3 regions of the Janibacter zhangyanbonis genome follow, and region 3 is predicted to be linked to each of the others. Evidence: riboswitches for the same ligand, from Rfam matches in the RefSeq annotation. Region 3 holds a riboswitch; each other region holds the start of a gene.
What was found. A riboswitch is a leader RNA that binds a small molecule or an ion and turns the genes downstream of it on or off. The one in region 3 is predicted to bind S-adenosylmethionine.

Region 1 (4,874 bases), 940 kb from region 3:
CACGACCGACACCCACCAGCTGCAGCAGGTCGTGCGCCGCGCCGTCGGCGGCTGGGTCGGCGGCAAGATCCGCCGCCGCCCGATGATCATCCCCGTCGTCGTCGAGGCCTGAGGCCTGCCGGTCCTCACACGCCCCCCGATTTCCGGGTCACCCGAGAAACTGCCCCTTGGCAAGGGTTTCAAACCCTTGCCAAGGGGCAGTTTCTCTTGTTGGGCCGAAGGGGGCCTGCCGGGTCCCCCCTTCGCCCCACCCGAGGAGGGTCAGAGCGAGCGCAGTGCGCCGAGGAGCCGGTCGATGTGCTCGGGCGTCGTGCCCAGGCCGGCGCTGATCCGGACGGCGGTCTCGTGCTCGGTCTCCGAGAGGAGGTCGTCGACGAGCAGGTGCGCGCAGAACTTGCCGTCGCGCACCCCGATGCCGTGGTCGTCGCCGAGGATGCGCGCGACCTCGCTGCTGTCGTGGCCGTCGACGGTGATCGTCGCGACCGGCGCGCCGTCGACGCCGCCGAAGAGGGTGTGCACGCGCACGCCGGGGATCTGCTGCAGGCCGGCGAGCAGGCGGATGCGCAGGGCCTGCTCGTGGTCGATGATCGCCGCCTCGTGCTCGGTGATGAGCTCGCAGGCGGTGGCCAGGGCGACGGCGCCCAGGACATTGGGGGAGCCGGCCTCGTGGCGCGCCGGGCCACAGGTCCACTCGGTCTCGTCGAGGCCGACGCGGGCGGTGGCCCCGCCGCCGGCGAGGTAGGGCTGCGCCTCGTCGAGCCAGTCGGCCCGCCCGACGAGCACGCCGGCGCCGAAGGGGGCGTAGACCTTGTGCCCGGAGAAGGCGACGTAGTCGACCCCGGTCGCGTCGATGTCGACCCGGCGGTGCGGCGCGACCTGGGCCGCGTCGAGCGCGAAGCGCGCGTCGTGCTCGTGCGCCAGGGCGGCGATCCGCTCGATCGGCCAGTGCTCGCCGGTGACGTTGGACGCGCCGGTCGCCACGACGAGGCGGTGCTCGGCCGGGTGGTTGCGCAGCGCCTGGTCGAGCAGGTCGAGCGCCTCGTCGTGGCTGTGCGGCACCGGCAGGCGCAGCACGTCGCCCCACGGCAGCAGCGCCGCGTGGTGCTCCGAGGCGAAGACGAAGACCTTGGTCCCAGCGGGCAGCGCCCGGGCCAGCAGGTTGAAGGAGTCGGTGGTGTTGCGGGTGAAGACGACGTGGTCGTCCTCGCGGGCGCCGACGAAGGCGGCGACGGCCTCGCGGGCCGCCTCGTAGCGCGAGCTCGTGACCCGGGAGGCGAAGCCCGCGCCGCGGTGCACGGACGAGTAGGTGACGGCCGCGGCGGCGACCTCGTCGACCACGGCGGCGAAGGCCGGGGTGGTCGCGCCGTGGTCGAGGTGGGCGTACTCGATGCTCGCGCCGTGCTCGTCGCGGTAGGCGAGGCCCGCGGAGACGAGCTGGGGCAGGGCGGTGGTCGTGCGGTGCAGGTCGGAGATGGTCATGACGGTGCTCCTGGTCCGTTGGGACCCGAGGTGTCGACCGCGAGTCCGCGCTTGCCGGGCGACGGTCTGTCGCCGGCCAGGTCGTCACCCGGAGCACCCCACCGCGGAAGGAGGGTTGCCGACCAGCTAGCCGGGGCTTGTCGCTGGTACTCGTGACCTTGGCTCAGACCATAACCGACCGACCGCGCCTGCTGTCGACCCTCCACGGGGCGCGTCTCGCCCCGTGGACATCAGGCCAGGGCGACGGCGAGCACGGCCCCGGCGACGAGATAGGGGCCGAAGGCGAGGTGGGTCGAGCGCTGCGCCCGGCGGGTGACGAGCAGCCCGGCGGCCACGAGACCGCCGATGACGAAGCCGAGCCAGACCCCCACGGCGAGCGTGCTCCAGCCCAGCCAGGCGAGCGTCGGCGCGATGGAGACCATGAGCTTGGCGTCGCCCATGCCGATGGACCTGCCGAAGAGGACGAAGGCGAGCAGCACCGTCCCGCCGCCCACGAGCAGCGCCGCCAGACTCGCGCGGGCGAGGGCGCCCCAGTCGCCGGTCGCGGCCGACGCGACGGTGAGCAGCACGGCCTGGACCGGCACGAGCGGCAGGGTGATCGCATTGGGCAGGCGGTGGACGTCGGCGTCGACGGCGGCGAGGACGAGGCCGGCGAGGGCCAGGGCGAGCGGCGCGAGCAGCACCGGCCAGGGGCGGTCGGCGAGCCCGCGCTCCACGACGAGCCCGACGAAGGGAGCGACTCCGGCGACCCAGAGGTGGCGGGGGAGGGGGCCCCCTTCGTCCGGCCGGCGGTAGCGACCGGTGCGCAGCCAGAGCCACCCGAGCACCCCGCAGGCGGCCGCGAGGAGCACGACGAGGAGGGTCCGGGAGTCCACGGGGCGAGGCTAACCGCTGCGATCCGTGGCCCGTGGTGCGCGTGTGACGCGTGTGTCGGGGGTGGCTTTCGCCTACCCTGCGAATCATGGCCACTCGTCCGTCGACCACCTCGCGCAGCAAGGGCGCCAGCTCCCGACCCAAGGGCTCCACCCGCCCGTCGGGTCGCAAGGCACCCGCCAAGAGCAGCGCGAAGGGGAGGACCTCCTCCCGCAAGCCCGCCTCCGGCGGCGGTCTGCCGCTGCCCATCGCGGCGGTGCAGCGCACCTGGATGGGGGTCGCTCACGCGACCGGCTCCGGCGTGCGCCGGATCGGCACGAGCGCCGGCCAGATCGAGCCGGAGCACCGTCGGGACGGCTGGGGCTTCCTCGCGATCGCCCTGGCCCTCGTCGTCGCCGTCCGCGAGTGGTGGGGCCTGAGCGGCCTCTTCGGCGACATCGTCCACGCGGTCGCGGCCGGCACCTTCGGCCGGGTCGCCTATGCGCTGCCGATCGTCCTGCTCCTGCTCGGCGTGCGCCTGCTGAGGTCGGCGAGCGAGCCGGCCGCGGACGCCAGGCTGGGCTTCGGCACCGTCATGCTGCTCTTCGCGGCGGCGGGCCTGACCCACATCGCCAAGGACATCCCGCAGCCGCCGGACGGCGCGGGACCGATGCGTGACGCCGGCGGCATCGTCGGCTTCCTCGCCTCCGACCCGCTGTCGACGGCGGTCACCGAGTGGCCGGCGACGATCCTGCTCGTCCTGCTCGGGCTCTTCGCCCTCCTGCTCCTCACCGGCACCCCGCTGCACGAGGTGCCGCAGCGACTGGCCTACGTGCGCGCCGCCTTCACCGGCGAGGTGCCCAGCCACGTCACCGCGGCCGACGTCGACGCCCGCCACGACGCGCCCAAGGCGGCGGTCAGCCGCGCCCGGCGCCGCCGCACCATCGACCCCGAGGACGAGCAGTCCGGCGAGCGCGACGGCGACACCGCCTACGACCAGGCCGCCGTCGTCCAGCCGGTCGGCAAGGGCCGCCGCAAGAAGCCGGCGGCACCCGTCGCGGCCGAGGAGACGGCCGAGACCCCGCAGGCCGAGGCCGGCGGCCCACGCCCGGGCGAGAAGCGCCCGACGAAGAACCCTGCCGTCGCGCCGATCGCGAGCGGCAAGACCGAGCTGCAGCCCCCGCCGACGACCCAGCTGCCGCAGCGGGTCGAGCAGCTGGCCCTCGCCGGCGACGTCACCTACACGCTGCCCGACAGCCAGTACCTCAAGCCCGGCGCGCCGCACAAGGAGCGCTCGGCGGCCAACGACAAGGTCGTCGAGGCGCTCACGGGTGTGCTCGACGAGTTCGGCATCGACGCCCAGGTCACCGGCTTCCACCGCGGCCCGACCGTCACCCGCTACGTCGTCGAGCTCGGCCCGGGCGTCAAGGTCGAGCGCGTCACGGCCCTGTCGAAGAACATCGCCTATGCCGTCGCCTCCGCCGACGTGCGCATCCTCAGCCCCATCCCCGGCAAGTCCGCCATCGGCATCGAGATCCCCAATGCCGACAAGGAGATGGTCTGCCTCGGCGACGTGCTGCGCTCCGACGTGGCCCGCAACAACGAGCACCCGATGGTCATGGGCGTCGGCAAGGACGTCGAGGGCGGCTACGTCATCGCCAACCTCGCGAAGATGCCGCACATCCTCGTCGCCGGCGCCACCGGCTCCGGCAAGTCGTCCTTCGTCAACTCGATGATCACCTCGATCCTCATGAGGGCGACGCCCGACGAGGTGCGCATGGTGCTCGTCGACCCCAAGCGGGTGGAGCTGACGGCCTACGAGGGCATCCCGCACCTCATCACGCCGATCATCACCAACGCCAAGAAGGCCGCCGAGGCCCTCCAGTGGGTCGTGCGCGAGATGGACATGCGCTACGACGACCTCGCGACCTTCGGCTACAAGCACGTCGACGACTACAACAAGGCTGTCAAGGCGGGCAAGGTCGAGCCGATCCCCGGCAGCGAGCGGGTCATCCAGCCCTATCCCTACCTCCTCGTCATCGTCGACGAGCTCGCCGACCTGATGATGGTCGCGCCCCGCGACGTCGAGGACTCGATCGTGCGCATCACCCAGCTCGCGCGCGCCGCCGGCATCCACCTCGTCCTGGCGACCCAGCGCCCGTCGGTCGACGTCGTGACCGGCCTGATCAAGGCCAACGTCCCCTCGCGCATGGCCTTCGCCACCTCGTCGCTCGCCGACTCGCGCGTCGTCCTCGACCAGCCCGGCGCGGAGAAGCTGCTCGGCCAGGGTGACGCCCTCTTCCTGCCGATGGGCAAGTCCAAGCCGATGCGAGTCCAGGGCGCCTGGGTCACCGAGTCGGAGATCGAGCACGTCGTCGGCCACGTCACCGGCCAGCTCAAGCCGACCTACCGCGAGGACGTCGCCCCCGAGACGCCCAAGAAGCAGATCGACGAGGACATCGGCGACGACCTCGACGTGCTGCTGCAGGCGACCGAGCTGGTCGTCACGACGCAGTTCGGCTCGACGTCGATGCTCCAGCGCA
Region 2 (4,874 bases), 200 kb from region 3:
AAGGGCCCGGAGATGGTCGCCGTCCCGTCGGTCGAGGGCCTGAGCCGCTCTGCGGCGACGAGCAAGCTGCAGGCGGCGGGCTTCAAGGTCTCGGTCCAGACCTTCCTCGGCGGGCCGCTCGACGAGGTGCGCGCCTCGCGCCCGAGCGGCGGCACCGCCCCCAAGGGCTCGACGGTCACGATCCTCGTCGTCTGACGCCGTCAGGTGGCCGCCCGGTGCCACACACCCACACCTCCGCCGGTGCCGTGGTGGGCTGGGACAGGGTCGCGGTGCTCATTCAGGCCGCCTTCTCGGTGCCGTCGGGCTGGATCTTGGAGTGGCCGGCGCGGCGGGCGCGCTCGACCTCGTCGTGCAGCAGGCTCCAGACCTGGTGCCGGTAGGAGACGAAGTCGGGGTCGGAGCGCAGGTCCGTCGCGCCCTCGCGGTCGCCGAGGTCGACGTCGACGACCGCCTTGAGGCGTCCGGGCCGCGAGGAGAGGACCGCGACGCGCTGGCCGAGGTAGACCGCCTCCTCGATGCCGTGGGTGATGAAGACGGCCGTCGTCCCGGTCGTGCGCCAGATGCGCAGCAGCTCGTCCTGGAGCTGCTCGCGGGTCTGGGCGTCGAGCGCGGCGAAGGGCTCGTCCATGAGGAGGATCCCCGGCTCGTAGGCGAGGCTGCGGGCGATCGCCACCCGCTGCTTCATGCCGCCCGAGAGCTCGTGCGGCAGCCGCTCCTCGAAGCCCTCGAGGCCGACGAGCGCCAGGTAGTGACGGGCTCGCTCGGTGCGCTCCCGGCGGCTGAGCGGCAGCTGCTCGAGGCCGAAGGCGACATTGGCCAGCGCCGTGCGCCAGGGGAAGAGGGCGTACTGCTGGAAGACGATCCCGCGGTTTAGACCGGGTCCGGTGACGGCCTCGCCGTCGACGAGGACCTGGCCGCTCGTCGGGGTGCTCAGCCCGCCGAGGAGGTCGAGCAGGGTCGTCTTGCCCGACCCGCTCGGGCCGACGAGGGTGAGGAACTCCCCCGCCGGGACGGTGAGGCTGATGTCCTCCAGGGCCCGCAGCACGCTCGCGCGGGGCTGGTCCTTCGTCGGGCGGACGACGAACTCCTTGGTGACGTGGCGCAGCTCGATGCTCGAGGTCATTTCTGCTCCCCCTTCGCGAGGTCGTTGTACTCGTTGGTGTAGAGGCTCGAGGGGTCGAGGTCGGCCCGGTCGACGATCCCGGTGCTCTCGAGCCAGGCGGCCCACTGGGTGAAATCACGGTCGGTGACGACTCCCCCCTTCGCCGGGACGCCGGTGCTCTTCCAGAAGCGGACGTTGTCCGTCGTCTCGTTGCGGTCGCGGCCCTCGATGATCCGCTCGAAGCGGGCGATGACCTGCGCGCGCGGTGTCCGGCGGGCCCACTCGATGGCCTTGGAGACACCCGTCGTGAAGTCGCGGACCGCGTCCGGGTGCTCGGCGATGAAGTCGTCGCGCAGGACGTACTGACCGCCGTTGAGCTCGCGTCCGAGGACGTCGACGTCGCGGATCAGCTCGCGGATGTCGTCCTGGGCCTTGGCCCGGTCCTGCAGGATCCCGCCCAGGGCGCCGACATCGACCTGCTTTCGGCGGATCGCCTCCTCGGTGTCGTTGGGCGGCAGGACGACGAGCTGCACCTGCTCGATCTCGGCGGCGCTCAGCCCCGCCTTCGTCAGCCAGGTCTCGACGAAGGCCTCGGCGTGGGCACCCAGGGTGTTGACGGCGATCTTCGCGCCGACGAGGTCCTTCGGCCCACGGATCCTGCTGTCCTTGCGCACGTAGAGGCCCTGGTAGGAGGTCTCGTCCGAGCCGTAGTAGTTGATGACCGCGGTGATCGGCGAGCCGGCCCCGGCGAGCTTGACGACGGCCCCGGAGAAGGCGCCACCCACGTCGGTCTGGCCGGTCGCGACGGACTGGATGTCCTGCGGACCGCTCACCGTGGCGCCGACGTACTCGAGGGTGACCTTGCTGAAGTAGCCGAGGTCGTCGGCGAGCTCGGGGAAGGTGACGTTGTTGGCGCTGCCCTGGTAGCGGAAGGTGACCTTGCCCCCGGGCGCGGTGCCGGCGGCATCGCTCGACGGCAGGGCGCAGCCGGCGAGGGTGGAGGTCGTGGCGATACCGGCGAGGCCGAGCAGGACGGTGCGGCGGGAGGTGAGCGCGCTCATCAGGCCACCGCCACCGAGTGCGCGAAGAGCTCACCGCGGTGCGCCGCATCAGCGGCCGCGACGAGCGAGCGGCCGGCGACGGCATCGAGGAAGACGCGGGTGACCTCGGCGAGCGGACCCGCCGCGGAGTCGGCGATGCTCACCTCGCCGTCGTCGTACCGGGTGACCTCGGAGGCCAGGACGAACCACCCCGGCGTGATCGCACTCGGCGCCAGGCTCGCCAGGACCGGCCGCAGGGCGTAGTCCACCGCCAGGACGTGCGCGGGACTGCCGCCGGTGGCGATCGGCAGGACCACCTTGTCCTTGAGCCCGGTCTGCGGCAGGAGGTCGAGGAAGGCCTTGAGCAGTCCGCTGTAGGCCGCCTTGTAGACCGGGGTCGAGACGATCACGGCGTCGGCCCGCTGCAGGGCGCAGGCGGCCCGGGCGATGTCGTCGTGCTCGGCGTCGGCCCGCAGCAGCGGCTCTGCGGGCAGGTCCCGCAGGACGATCGGGTGCACGACGTGCCCGGCGCGCTGGACCCGGTGGGCGAGGTCGCCGAGCACGGCTTCGGTGCGGGAGGTGGTCGAGGGTGAGCTGGAGATCGTGGCGATGACAGCCATGGGGGTGCCTTTCGATGGGCAGGTGGGTACGACGGATCGACGGCTGACGAAGGGAGGTCGTCACCGCGGTGGGAGTGGGAGGGTGCGTGAGAGCCCTGAGGTCGGCCAGGGGTGCGCATTGCCGTTGGGCAATGCGGATTCAGGTCAGCGACAGAGGGCGCTGTTGACCCGCAGGAGGTCGACGTGGCGCCGCAGCGCCGGACGCAGCGACCGCGGCGCGGTCGGGGCGGTGGTGCTCATGGGGAGTCCGTCCTGTCATGAGGCCGGTGAGTGCCTCGCGCTTGCTCCGGCCGCGACGGCAGGAGCCAGGTCCTCACCCGGAGCACCCCACCGCGAGTGGAGGGTTGCCGCCCAGCAAGCCGGGGCTTGACGCTGGATCTCGTGACCTGATGACGAACCTACGCAGAACTATCTCCTACTGCAAGAGAAGGAGATGGGCGTCTCGCCATCCGGGACACCAATCCCCTTGCCCCGCAACGAGACCGCCCACGACGAAGGGGAGAGCCCGCCCGGGTTGGGTTGTGTGGTCAACCGGTAGCGCCGGGTGCCGGAAGCGCCCGGTGAGCGCCGCCGGCTCGCTGAACTCCCGGTTCAACACACAACCATCAGCACGACGAAGGGGGGCGCCGCCGCCAGCACGACGAAGGGTGGGGTCGACGCGAATCAAGGAAAAGTCCGGACTGCCTGCGCCTCGTGAGAGGCAGACCAGGCGGTCCGGACTTTTCCCCAGCGTCGACCCCACCTTCGGCGGGCGGCCCTGTCTTCGGCAGGACGAACGAGAGGGCTCAGCCCTCGCTGAGCATCTCCGCGGTGAGGAAGGCCAGCTCCAGGCTCTGCTGGTGGTTCAGCCGCGGGTCGCAGACGCTCTCGTAGCGCTTGTTGAGGTCCTCGTCGAGGATGCGCTCGGCGCCGCCGAGGCACTCGGTGACGTCGTTGCCGGTGAGCTCGACGTGCAGGCCGCCGGGGACGGTGCCGAGCGCGCGGTGCACCTCGAAGAAGCCGCGCACCTCGTCGACGACGTCCTCGAAGTCGCGCGTCTTGAAGCCCGACGCCGACTCGAAGGTGTTGCCGTGCATCGGGTCGCAGATCCAGGTGACCATCGCGCCGGAGTCACGCACCCGCTCGACGATGCGCGGCATCGCCTCGCGGATCTTGCCCGCCCCCATCCGGGTGATGAAGGTCAGGCGGCCGGGCTCGCGGTGCGGGTCGAGCAGGTCGATGATGCGCAGCAGCTCGTCCGGGTCGGCCTTGTCGGAGACCTTCATCCCGATGGGGTTGCGGATCCGGCTGACGAAGTCGAGGTGCGCGTGGTCGATCTGCCGGGTGCGCTCGCCGATCCACAGGAAGTGCCCCGAGGTGTCGTAGAGGTCGCCGGTGCGCGAGTCGACGCGGGTCATCGGGCGCTCGTAGTCCAGGAGCAGCGCCTCGTGCGCCGACCAGAACTCGGTCGTCTTCATCGCGTCGAAGTCGACGTCGCACGCGGCCATGAAGCGCATGGCCTTGTCGATCTCGCGGGCCAGCCCCTCGTAGCGCCGGTTGGCGGCGTTGGAGACGAAGCCGACGTTCCAGTCGTGGACGCGGCGCAGGTCGGCGAAGCCGCCCTGGGTGAAGGCCCGCACGAGGTTCAGCGTCGCGGCGCTCGTGTGGTAGCCGCGCAGCAGCCGCTCGGGGTCGGGCTCGCGGGACTCGGGCGTGAAGGCGAAGTCGTTGACCATGTCGCCGCGGTAGGCGGGCAGGGTGACGCCGTCACGGGTCTCGGTGTCCTTGCTCCGCGGCTTGGCGAACTGCCCCGCCATGCGGCCCATCTTGACGACCGGCATGCCGGCGCCGTAGGTGAGCACGGCGGCCATCTGCAGGATCGTCTTGATCCGGTCGCGGATGTTGTCGGCGGTCGCGTGGACGAAGGTCTCGGCGCAGTCGCCGCCCTGGAGCACGAAGGCCTCACCGACGGCGGCCTTGGCCACCCGGTCGCGCAGGTCGTCGCACTCCCCCGCGAAGACGAGCGGAGGATAGCTCCCGAGGGTCGCCACGACGTCGTCGAGAGCGGCCCGGTCGGGCCAGCTCGGCTGCTGGGCAGCGGGCAGGTCGCTGGCGATGGCGTCAGCGGCGGAC
Region 3 (4,874 bases):
CGATCAACGACGTCGAGGGGGTCCCGCCGCACGAGCGACGCCGCCCCTTCGACGTCTTCCTCAGCGGATTCGCCGACCGCCTCGGCGGCATCGTCGTCGCCGTCGGCCGTCCCCGCGGCTACACGCCCGACGACGTGGCGAGGGGGTGGCACGAGGCGGCGATCGCCGCCTGCCGCGAGCACCGGGTGCCCCTGCTCGGCACCTATCTCGCGTCGGTGCACGGGGTCGTCGAGATGCCCGCGTGGCCGGGCCTCGCGATCGCCGGGTAGCGACCGGCCGGGTCACCCCTCGTGCAGCAGCCCCTCGACCTCGGCCGCGATGGCGGCGGCGATCGCGGCGGCGAAGCCCTCGGGGTCCTCGTGCGCGGCCGGCTCCTCCGGGACGATGACGTCGACCGTGCCGTCCTCGTGCATCTGCGTGGCGCCGACCCGCTGCCGGGCGGCGAGCAGCGCGGCGTGCTCGGTGTCCTTGTAGACGATCGCGCTCGCACCCTCCGGGGGCAGCGGCGAGAGCCAGGCGTGGCCCGCGGCGATGATCCGCTGCGCCGGCAGCAGCGCGAGGGCGCCGCCGCCGGTGCCCTCGCCGAGGAGCACGGAGACGCTCGGCACGGTCAGGGCGGTCATGTCGGAGATCGAGCGGGCGATCTCGCCCGCGAGGGCGCCCTCCTCGGCACGGGGCGACAGGTCGGCTCCGGGGGTGTCGATGATCGTCACGAGCGGCAGCCCGAGCTCGGTCGCCATCCGCATACCGCGTCGCGCCTCGCGCAGCGCGGCCGGCCCCATCGACTGGGCGGCCTGGTAGCGCCGGTCCTGACCGACGAGCACGCAAGCCCGCCCGGCGAAGGACGCCAGCGCGAGCATGACGCCCTTGTCCGACTCGCCGTAGCCGGTGCCGTTGAGCGGGATGACGTCGTCGGCGGCGTGCCGCAGCAGCTCGCGCACACCGGGCCGGTCCGCACGACGCGTCGTCTCGATGGACGTCCAGACGCGGGCGACCTCCTCGTCGGTGGGCTCCGGACGGGAGACGAAGGGGGCGATCGGCCACGTCGGGTGGTCGGCCGGGTCGGCGGTGCGCCTCGTGCTCGCCGACAGCAGCGTGAGCGCGCGGGCGGCGATGTCCGCGAGGCCCTCGACGGGGACGACGGCATCGACGATGCCCTTGTCGACGAGGTTCTCGGCGACCTGCACCCCGTCGGGGAAGGGCACGCCGTTGACCGTCTCGTAGACGACCGGGCCGAGGAAGCCGATGAGCGCGTCGGGCTCGGCGATCGTCATGTGGCCCAGCGACCCCCACGAGGCGAAGACGCCGCCGGTCGTGGGATGACGCAGGTAGACGAGGTAGGGCAGACCGGCAGCCTTGTGCGCGACGACGGCCGCCGAGATGTCGACCATCGTCACGAAGGCCGGGGTGCCCTCCTGCATGCGCGTGCCCCCGCTCGCGGTGGCCGCGACGAGGGGCAGGCGCTCCGACGTCGCCCGGCGGATCGCCGCGACGATCCGTGCGGCCGCGGCCCGCCCGATGGAGCCACCGAGGAAGCGGAACTCGCCGACGATGAGTGCCACCTCGTGACCGCGGATGCTCGCCCGACCGGTGAGCACGGACTCGTCGGTCCCGGCCCGCTCGGCGGCCTTGTCGACCGCGGCGCGGTAGTCGGGGGAGAGGCCGCTGACGTCGATCGGCTCGTCCCACGAGACGAAGCTGTCGGCGTCGACGACGGAGGCGATGAGCTGCTGGGCACCGGGACGCGGGTCACTCATGGCAGTGATGGTCGCAGGCCGCGCGCTGGGTACCCTTGCCCGGTGCTTGTGCCCTTGACCACTGTCGTCATCGTCGCGGTCGGCGTGCTCGGACTGCAGTCCCTGGCCTACCTCGTCCTCGACCGCCTCGTCGACGACCTCATGCTGATCGTCACCGCGGTCCTCGAGCTCGCCCTGCTCGTGCTCGTCGTCGTCTCTGCGATCGCGATGGGCAAGGTGTCGGGCCAGGGCGAGGGTGCGACGATGCTCGCCTACGCCCTCACGCTGCCGATCCTGCCGCCGATCGTCGTCTTCATCGCGCTGAAGGAGAAGACCCGCTGGGCCATGGGCGTCGTCCTCGCCGGCGCCTTCACCGTCGGGGTCATGGCCTACCGCATCCTCCAGATCTGGCAGACCCATGGCCCGGCCTGAGGTGCGCACGGGCACCGGGCCCGGCCGGGTCGTCGTCGCGGTCTACGCCGTCCTCGCGCTCGCCGCGACCGGCCGCTCGGTCCTGCAGATCACCCAGTACTTCGACCGCGCGCCGCTGGCCTACGTGCTCTCGGCGCTCGCGGCCGTCATCTACGTCGTCGCGACCGTGGCCCTGGCGAAGGGGGGTCCCTCCGGCGCCCGGGTGGCGACCGGGGCGATCACCGTCGAGGCGGTCGGCGTGCTCGCGGTCGGCACCCTGTCCTTCGTGCGGCCGGAGCTCTTCCCGGACAAGACCGTCTGGTCCCACTACGGGTCCGGCTACGGCTACCTGCCCCTCGTCCTCCCCTTCGTCGGCCTGTGGTGGATCCACCGTGTGAGACGCGGCTGAAGTCTCGCGCCACCATCTCCTATCCTCGGGGCAGGTCTTGAGCGCCAGCGCGAAGCCCCGGCTCGCTGGCCGGCAACCCTCCTCCGCGGTGGGGTGCCCCGGGAGACGACCTGGTCCGCGACGACCGTCGCGGTCAAGCGCGCACAGCACAGGAGCACAGCCATGACCGACGCCTCCACGTGGAGCTTCGACACCCAGCAGATCCACGCCGGCCAGGCACCCGACCCGACGACGGGCTCGCGGGCGCTGCCGATCCACGCGACGACCTCCTACGCCTTCAAGGACACCGAGCACGCGGCGAACCTCTTCGCGCTCAAGGAGTTCGGCAACATCTACACGCGGATCATGAACCCCACCCAGGACGCGGTGGAGCAGAAGATCGCCGCGCTCGAGGGCGGTGTCGGCGCGCTACTCACCGCATCGGGGATGTCCGCGACGCATCTCGCCCTCGTCAACATCGCCGAGGCCGGTGACCACATCGTCGCCAGCGCCGCGCTCTACGGCGGCACGATCAACCTGCTGAAGTTCACCCTGCCGAAGTTCGGCATCGAGGTCAGCTTGGTCGAGGACCCGAGCGACCTCGAGCAGTGGCGGGCGGCCGTGCGGCCCAACACCAAGGCCTTCTTCGGCGAGACGATCGGCAACCCCAAGCCGGTCGTCCTCGACATCGCCGGCATCGCCGAGGTCGCCCACGAGGCGGGGGTCCCGCTCGTCGTCGACAACACGATCGCCACGCCCTACGTCCTGCGGCCCATCGAGCACGGCGCCGACGTCGTCGTGCACTCGGCGACGAAGTACCTCGGTGGCCACGGCACCGCGATCGCCGGCGTCATCGTCGACTCCGGCAACTTCGACTACGCCGCCGACGCGGAGAAGTTTCCCAACTACAACCAGCCCGACCCGAGCTACCACGGGCTGCGCTTCGGGCCCGACCTCGGTGTCAACGGCGCCCTGGGGGCCAACCTCTCCTTCATCCTCAAGGCGCGCGTGCAGCTGCTGCGCGACATCGGTCCGGCGATCTCGCCCTTCAACGCCTTCCTCATCGGGCAGGGCATCGAGACGCTCAGCCTGCGCATCGAGCGCCACCTCGACAACACCCGCAAGGTCGTCGACTTCCTCTCCGGCCACGGCCAGGTCGAGTCGGTGAACTGGGCCTCCCTCGAGGGCTCCGCGAGCTTCGAGCAGGCGCAGCGCTACACGCCGAAGGGGGCCGGTGCCGTCATCTCCTTCGAGATCGCCGGCGGCTTCGAGGCGGGCAAGAAGTTCGTCGAGGGGCTCACGCTGCACAGCCACCTCGCCAACATCGGTGACGTGCGCTCCCTCGTGATCCACCCCGCGTCGACGACCCACTCGCAGGGTCCGGAGGAGGACCGGCTCGCCGCCGGCGTCACCCCCGGCCTCGTGCGCCTGGCGGTCGGCCTCGAGGGCATCGACGACATCATCGCCGACCTCGAGGAGGGCTTCGCCGCGGCGAAGTGATCGAGCTCGTCCGAGGGGCCTGTGGATAATTCCACGGGCCCTTCGGCGTTCTTTCCTAGCGTGGGGGCATGGACGGACAGCAGCGCATCTCCATCGACAGCGAGGGCATCGACGGGCTCGGCCGACAGCTGAAGGCCATCGCCGACTTCCTGGAGGAGAAGGCGGCGAAGGCGAACAACGAGGCGGTCGAGACCTTCGGCTTCCCGAGCTGGTACGGCACCGATGCGTACGAGGGCGCGATCGGCGACTTCGAGCGGGAGCGGATCCGGGTGGGCAAGCAGCTGCGCGAGCTCGGCCGCCTCGCCAAGGATGCCGGGGGTTGGTACGTGAAGACCGAGGACCTCCTCGACCGGCGGCACCAGGGAGTCCTCTGATGGCGTTGGACGAGACAGGGACGATCGAGGAGGGCGACCCGGAGATGATCCGGGCGGAGGCGGACGAGCTGAAGACGGTCGCCGCCAACATCCACACCGTCGCCGAGATGCTCCGCATGGTCTCGACGAAGGGAGTCTGGGAGTCGTGCTCCGGCACTCTCTTCGAGCAGGAGGTCGGGACGACCCCGCAGGACCTCGTCGCGATCGCCAACCGGCTCAGCGACACCGAGCAGATCATCCGGCCCTATGCCGACCGGCTCGAGAAGAGCCAGGCCGAGCTCGCGCGACTGCGCGCTCGTTACGACGCCAACGACAGGACCAGCGAGGACCGGCGGGCGAGGCTCGAGACGATGACCCCGGAGGACCCCGAGTACGCGACGGTCGACCGGGAGTACCGCGCGGCGAGCAACTCGCGGGAGATGAACAAGCGAGGGTACCGGCGGGTGGCCGACGCCGCAGTGGCCG

Region 1: linked by a shared signal. The riboswitch ahead of ACQBJO_RS10810 (aminotransferase class V-fold PLP-dependent enzyme) and the one ahead of ACQBJO_RS06300 (bifunctional o-acetylhomoserine/o-acetylserine sulfhydrylase) in region 3 are both predicted to bind S-adenosylmethionine.
Region 2: linked by a shared signal. The riboswitch ahead of ssuE (NADPH-dependent FMN reductase) and the one ahead of ACQBJO_RS06300 (bifunctional o-acetylhomoserine/o-acetylserine sulfhydrylase) in region 3 are both predicted to bind S-adenosylmethionine.

Annotation. Positions count from the first base shown of each region.
Region 1 is NZ_CP191481.1:2,219,160-2,224,033, reverse strand. It holds gene ACQBJO_RS10815 (ribonuclease J) at 1-112, shown strand, start outside; gene ACQBJO_RS10810 (aminotransferase class V-fold PLP-dependent enzyme) at 262-1,479, opposite strand; SAM riboswitch class IV at 1,522-1,637, opposite strand; gene ACQBJO_RS10805 (prepilin peptidase) at 1,710-2,354, opposite strand; gene ACQBJO_RS10800 (DNA translocase FtsK) at 2,441-4,874, shown strand, end outside.
Region 2 is NZ_CP191481.1:1,482,709-1,487,582, reverse strand. It holds gene pknB (Stk1 family PASTA domain-containing Ser/Thr kinase) at 1-195, shown strand, start outside; gene ACQBJO_RS07260 (ABC transporter ATP-binding protein) at 278-1,123, opposite strand; gene ACQBJO_RS07255 (ABC transporter substrate-binding protein) at 1,120-2,163, opposite strand; gene ssuE (NADPH-dependent FMN reductase) at 2,163-2,762, opposite strand; SAM riboswitch class IV at 3,035-3,149, opposite strand; gene ACQBJO_RS07245 (class II 3-deoxy-7-phosphoheptulonate synthase) at 3,548-4,874, opposite strand, start outside.
Region 3 is NZ_CP191481.1:1,277,717-1,282,590, forward strand. It holds gene ACQBJO_RS06280 (hypothetical protein) at 1-269, shown strand, start outside; gene ACQBJO_RS06285 (carboxyl transferase domain-containing protein) at 282-1,757, opposite strand; gene ACQBJO_RS06290 (hypothetical protein) at 1,812-2,168, shown strand; gene ACQBJO_RS06295 (hypothetical protein) at 2,155-2,556, shown strand; SAM riboswitch class IV at 2,590-2,702, shown strand; gene ACQBJO_RS06300 (bifunctional o-acetylhomoserine/o-acetylserine sulfhydrylase) at 2,719-4,035, shown strand; gene ACQBJO_RS06305 (hypothetical protein) at 4,104-4,409, shown strand; gene ACQBJO_RS06310 (hypothetical protein) at 4,409-4,874, shown strand, end outside.